Regions from separate parts of the Spirosoma flavum genome, predicted to be linked through region 1. Evidence: riboswitches for the same ligand, from Rfam matches in the RefSeq annotation. Region 1 holds a riboswitch; the other holds the start of a gene.

Region 1 (3,418 bases):
TAATCGCTCCAATTTTCCCGACGCAGCGGCAGACCCTCCCGCAAAGCCGGTTCATCAATCTGAATAACACCGATGCCAGCCGTTTCCAGATCAATTACTTCATCGTGGATGGCCAGCGCAATTTGCAAACAGGTATTCCGGCGCGGCTGATCGTCGCGCACGAATGACCATTGCAAAATTGTAACGGGTCCGGTAAGCATCCCTTTAACAGGCTTTTTGGTCAGCGACTGAGCGAACTTGGACCAGCGCACGGTCATTGGTTTGGGTCTATGAACATCCCCATAAATAATCGGAGGTTTTACACAACGTGAGCCATAACTCTGCACCCAGCCATTTTCACTGAAAGCAAACCCGTCGAGTAATTCACCGAAATATTCCACCATATCGTTTCGTTCAAACTCGCCATGAACTAATACATCCAGCCCAACTTCCTCCTGCCAGCGAATGGCTTGTTCGGTTTCCAACCGAATGAACGCTTCGTACTGGTCAAGTGTTTGCTCGCCTTTTTTAAATTTAGCCCGATTAGACCGCACAGCATCCGTCTGCGGAAACGAGCCAATCGTTGTGGTGGGAAACAAAGGTAATTGCAATCGCTCATGCTGCAACGATTGACGTTGGACAAATGACCCCTGACGTTGGGCATCCTGCTCAGTCAATCGACTCAGACGTTCCTTCACAGTTGGTCGGTTAATAAGCGTCGATTGTTGACGAGCGATCAATGCAGCCTGATTAGCGGCTAACACTTCAGCCACACGAGGGTTGTCTGGTTGGTGAATCAGCGCTACCAATGCGGCTACTTCGTCCAGCTTTTGACGGGCAAATACCAGCCATTGTTTAATTTCAGGCGTTAGATTCTGTTCATTGGTTTCGGAGTTCAGATCACAGGGAACGTGCATCAATGAGCAGGATGGAGCAATAAGAATGCGCTCCTGCCCTATTGCTTGTATCGCCCGCCGAATCGTAGCCCGTGACTTTTCCAGGTCATTAATCCATATATTCCGTCCATCAACTACGCCCAGCGATAGGTGCGTTTTCTGATTAACAAAATCAGTTTGCAGGATATCGTCTAACTGACTGGGACAACGTACCAGATCGAGATGAAGCGCATCGACCGGTAACTGAATAGCCAGATTCAGGTTGGCTCCATAACACTCAAAGTACGAAGCCAGTAGTAATTTAAGCGTTGGAAACTGGTGGCGAAGTCGCGTGTAAGTCGTGGCAAAAGCTTCCCGTTGTTGGTCGGTCAGATCCAGCGACAGGCATGGTTCATCGAGTTGAATCCATTCGGCTCCCTGCGCTTGCAGGCGGGTTAGCACTTGTTCATAAATCGGCAGTAAGCGGTCGAGCAAATCCAGGCGGTCGAAGCCAGTTTCCTTCTCCTTACCCAGCAATAAATACGATACCGGCCCCAATAATACGGGTTTCGGGATCGTATTGAGTGTTTGCTTCGCTTCGTCAAATTCGGTGAAAACTTTTTCGGAGAGAAGCGTAAACGATTGATCTGCCGAAAATTCAGGAACGATGTAGTGATAATTCGTGTCAAACCATTTGGTCATCTCCATCGCGGTCAGGTCCAGTCCATCCTGCTGGTAACCCCGCGCCATGGCGAAATACAGCGTCAAGTGGTCTGGATGGTCCACGTTTGGTTGACCGAGCAATGGCAAAAACCGTTTCGGAATCGCGCCAACGGTCAGGGACATGTCCAGCACCTGATCGTAGAGCGAAAAGTCGTTGCAGGGAACAAGCGAAATGCCAGCCTGCTGCTGCGTCAGCCAGTTGTCCTGCCGGATACGCCGACCAACTTCCTGAAGTTGCTGACGGGTAATTTTGTTGGCCCAGAACTGTTCAGAGGCCCGTTTGAGTTCGCGGTGGCTACCGATTCGTGGATAGCCGAGATTGTGTGCGATCATGTTGATTAATTAATAAAAATGATTGATCGCGTTCGATGCCGAACTCCATACGCCCACCCTATTATCAGGAGTTTAACCAACACGACACACCACTCCCGGCCTCGGAGAGAAGCAGAAAATTAAAGAAGAGGAGGTCAATCTTGATGAAACCCAATCGCGTGTGGGCGTAATCAGCAAAGCTAAAGGTAAGTCTCCTGGCTTGTGACGGTATTTGCCGTCCTTCTCATCCCATCGGTAAACCGATTATGGAACAATGGACATCGAGGGCAAACCCTTTTTAAATGGTCACTTACAGTAGCAACGTCTGCTCGTGATTTTCACACGATTCCTTTTTCATTTCCTGAACCTCTCAGGAAAACCAGTAGCTTGTTTGACGGAAAACAAAGAACGTTGGGACAAACTAACTGGGTTAAACCGGTAAAAACAAGGAATAAATGAATAAAAGCCCAGATGGGCTTCCGTTTACATTTTTGACTACCTGTTGCATTCTCTACCCCGACGATCTTCACCGAGGATGCCAAGCGATTATCGTTTCGGGGGTAAATTTATGCTCGACACGCAATGACCAAACTGAATCGTCGATTGGCCTTAACGTAGACATTAATTACAGAACTCAGTTAGGAAACGCAACAACGCTGGCCGTGAATCAGTTGTTTTTCTATACGCAACTAAACCAACTGACAGTGCTTACAAACCAATCGGACGGCTACAATTTCCGAACGGCTAATGGTCACCTATTTACGCGAGGTTTTGAAACGAATAATCGGTTAGTATATCACGACTTCCATACGTTTCTGGGCTATTCGTTCATTGATACCAAGCGGCAATACGACAACCTAACGGTCGTGATTCCCTTATGGCTAAACATCGGCTTTACTTTACAACTCTCTACAAAACCGATAAATTGAAAACTGATTTTGACGCATTTTATCCGGGATTGCAACAACGCACGAATGGCACCACGACACCTGCTTACTGGACAATGAGCTACATGATTGAACGAAAATAGAGTTTTGGCCGGTGGCTGGCGGGGAACCGTATGAAAGGCTGTATTTTCATTAACTTCGAGAATTTTCTTGATGTCCGGCAGTCTCGTTTCGAGCCATTAGTAAGGGGGACTAGTGCCCAGCCCACATTCGTTACAGACATTTATGCCCCCACCGATGGCCGAATCATCAACGGAGGAATTAAACTGACATTATAAGAATGGCGCACGACCATCACGAACATAGTGAAGAACATGGGCATCACCACGGGCCTACCGTCCTGACATCTGTCAATCGGGCATTAATTATAGGGGCAATCCTGAATGCAGCTTACGTTGCCGTAGAGTTTGGCATGGGATTTTATTATAACTCCCTGGCTCTCATTGCCGATGCTGGCCACAACCTCAGCGACGTAGCCGGTTTGCTACTTTCGCTACTGGCATTCCGGCTGGCCCGGGTTCGCCAAACGCCAAGTTTTACGTATGGTTATCGGAAAAGTACTGTGCTGGCATCACTCACCAA
Region 2 (3,418 bases), on a different contig from region 1:
GCAACCCTGCCCGCCAACCAGTGCGAACATACGTTAGAGACGCTGTTACTTCACCCCCGCGAGCCACTACCAACTGCAAATTTTCGACATGGTAGTTATTGGTAGGATTCCAATACGTCCAATTATCTACCCGATTATGATAGACCGTTGCTTCGGTAGTTAAAGTAAGGTTGTTCCCAAATACAACGGTTGACGCGAGTCCTGCTTCAATGTTTAATCCACTTTCAGGCAGAAGATTTGGATTACCTAATTCGAGCCAGTAGCGTTCATTGAGTGTTGGTACGCGATAGCTTCTACTGACAGCTCCTTTAGCCGTTAACGCAAACCGATTGTGTTGTGCTATTCGATACTCTGCCCCAAGCGAAGGAGTGAGCGGTGGATTGAAGCGGGTTACGAACGCTTGCCGCAAATTAGCCGTCACAAGCCAGCGAGCAGTTTGCAGACGGAGTAAGGCATATAAGTCACCGCGGTCTTCTTCAATCAATTGACCACCATAGCCATCAGTTCGGGTTCGATAATGTGACCACTCGCCCACAACACGCAAATTTAATGAAACACTGGTTTTGGCGGGTATTAAGGTAAACTCCCGTTCGACCCGGCTAATAAATCGGTCCGTTTGGGTGTGACTCGGCGAAGCAAAATCACCTTTTCCGTAGTCGAGAACATCATGAATCCAACCAAGCTTGAGGGTTAAATGATTCGTTTCATAAGTTGCCAGCAAGCGAGCCGATTGCGTTCGAGTACGTTCGCGGGCGACGGTATCCTGGGGCGCTACAACTAAATCGTTATCCGACAGCCACGTATTAACGGATAATTGCCGACCACTTTTATGCAAGAAATACAAATCCTGAACAATACCACGCTGTGCCGTTGTGGACCGTTCCAAAAAATAATTTCGGCGTTCGGTGTATGGATAAGCGTTATTGAACTGATTTCGGTAGGCAAAGGTCTTGCCGGACACTTTCCAGGACAGACTAATTGGGGTGCTATACCGGATACCTACCTGCGTCTGGTTATTCTGGAAACTAGCCATTTGCTGCCCAACCGTTACCTGAATACCCGGCTGCCAAACAGGACTACTACCTAGCAGAACACTTCCACCCACAGCATCAGACCCCACGACACTAGCCGAAGAACCATATTGTACTGATAGCCTGTCAAATCCAGCCACGGGTAATGTCGAGAAATCTGTCTGGCCCAGGTTAGGCTGGTTGATATTTATGCCATTCCAGAGAACTGCAGTATGATTGGCCGACGTTCCTCGAAAGGCAACCGTCGCCAACTGGCCGGGACCGTAATTCTTAAACGCCAGTGGTGTATTAAATGCCAGTAGATCGGTTAACGAGCCAAATCGAAACTGAAGCAACGTCGCCGAATCGATACGCTGTAATTTCTGACCCGCTAAAAAGCGTTCGGGCGCAATAGCTCGCACAGTTACTACCGACAACGACACAACAGATTCCGACCGCAACGATAAACCGGTAGCCTGGCGAGCAGCCAATGAATCGGTTTGCGCGAAACTGCTATGCCCAGCCAGTAAGCTGACAAATAGCTCAATAACCCACCAACGAAGGGTTTTCTGTCTCAATATTAATGTAAAAAAGAGTGCCCGAACTCTCGGACTGTAAGCACGCGATTGGGACGTTTCCTCCGAACGTCAGAACAACGGATGGTTTTTGGCAGGTCTCCTGGCTCGTCTCGTCGGTTCGGACCTTCCCACACTGATAATCAGCGCAGTGGTTACGTAGATTGAACCGATTTTAGTAGAAGACTTACAGTTGCGGGGACAGCATTGGTTTTACACCAACTTCCCTTTTAAGCCTTGAAAGCCGCCATGAAGCGGCATCAGGCACCAAAAACTCAAGAGCAAAGGTAAAGCAAAATTTAAATACTACATACACGAAGGCCACCGAGATCGCGTTAAAAATCTCGGTGGCCTTCGTGTCGAATCAACTAAAAACCATCTGCCTTTATTTCTTTCTCGGTAACGGTCCCATATTTTTTTACCTTATCTCGAATAGCATCTGCCTTGCCAATGAGCACGAATTGAAGATTATTTTTCGGAAAATACTGGTCTATAATCTGGCGAGTTTTGGCTACAGTCAGGCCATCTACATTCTTTTGGAAATTATTAATAAACGACTCGTCAAAGCCCAAACTGAACATATCTGTCAGCAAATTGGATAACTCACTGGCCGATTCATACTTCGGCGGAAAATCAGCTTTAACATAGTTTTTAGCTGATGTCAGCGCTTTTTCATCAATACCTGTCCGGTGCAAACTGTCGAGTACTTGCAAGGCCATATCTATTGCCTGCGTGGTTGTGCTCACTTTCGTAAAGGTCGAAATAACAAATGTGCCGCTTTTACGATAGGTCCCAAAGCGGCTATTTGCGCCGTACGTCAAACCCGAATTTACGCGTAGGGCATCATTCAGCCACGACGTAAACCGCCCTCCCAAAATCGTATTGACAACGGTAACGGGAATAAAGTCGGGACTACTCTGCTTAATTCCCTTGCCACCAATCAGAAATGTTGTCTCACGGGCATCATCCTTATTAATCAGTAACACCCGGTTTTTGTCAAAAGACAAGGTAGGTTCCGTCAAGGCGGGCGATGTGGCAGATGCCGTTTTCCAGTTACTAAACAAATCGGTGATGCGCTTTTTCATAGCCGCCATATTGAAATCGCCTACAACGGCAATGGCGGCCCGATCAGTCGTATAATTTTTCTGGTAGAACTGGCGGGAATCGGTTGCCGAAATTGCCGAAACAGACGTTGGTGTACCCGTAAGCGGATTTGCATACGGGTGGCCTTCAAACACAAACCGATTGAAATAAGAGGCAACCACACCACGCGGCACTTCTTTCTGCTGCGTTAGTTGGAGCAATTGCCGCTGTTTGTACTTATCAAATTCGGCCTGATCGAAGGTTGGTTTGGTGATAACATCCTGAATAATGTCGAACAATAAATCCTGATCTTTCACGGCAAACGATGCGCTTAGTTTAGCAACTTCTTTCCCCGCATACGTGTCCACGCTGGCACCGACGTACTCAATCTTTTCTTCCAACTGAGTTTTCGTATATTTCGAACTCCCGAACAACAGGGCTTCAGCCGTCATATTGGACAGACCGTATCGGGTACCATCCTGCACGGCGCCCGCGTCGAACACAGCCGAAATATTGATAAGGGGCACCTCATGTTGTTCCATCAAATAAACCGTCAGGCCATTTTTGAGGGTAAACTTCTGATAAGGCGGCACCTTAAATGTTTGCGCCAACGACGCCCCCGCTACAATCAGGGCAGTGAGTAAAGTAACTATATATTTCATTGAGTGATTTCCAATAGGTTTGTATATCTGATTGTACTTTACTTTACCATGCCTAAACACCACTGCGGCAGGTATTCAGGCATCTCAA

What was found. Region 1 has a riboswitch for cobalamin ahead of metE (5-methyltetrahydropteroyltriglutamate--homocysteine S-methyltransferase). Riboswitches for the same ligand answer to the same signal wherever they lie in the genome.
Region 2: linked by a shared signal. The riboswitch ahead of ACFS25_RS29720 (TonB-dependent receptor plug domain-containing protein) and the one ahead of metE (5-methyltetrahydropteroyltriglutamate--homocysteine S-methyltransferase) in region 1 are both predicted to bind cobalamin.

Annotation. Positions count from the first base shown of each region.
Region 1 is NZ_JBHUOM010000019.1:440,634-444,051, forward strand. Features, by position in the region: gene metE (5-methyltetrahydropteroyltriglutamate--homocysteine S-methyltransferase) at 1-1,910, opposite strand, end outside; cobalamin riboswitch at 2,078-2,288, opposite strand; gene ACFS25_RS18870 (hypothetical protein) at 2,345-2,818, shown strand; gene ACFS25_RS18875 (hypothetical protein) at 2,950-3,114, shown strand; gene ACFS25_RS18880 (cation diffusion facilitator family transporter) at 3,117-3,418, shown strand, end outside.
Region 2 is NZ_JBHUOM010000048.1:172,584-176,001, forward strand. Features, by position in the region: gene ACFS25_RS29720 (TonB-dependent receptor plug domain-containing protein) at 1-1,588, opposite strand, end outside; cobalamin riboswitch at 1,662-1,872, opposite strand; gene ACFS25_RS29725 (M16 family metallopeptidase) at 1,954-3,330, opposite strand.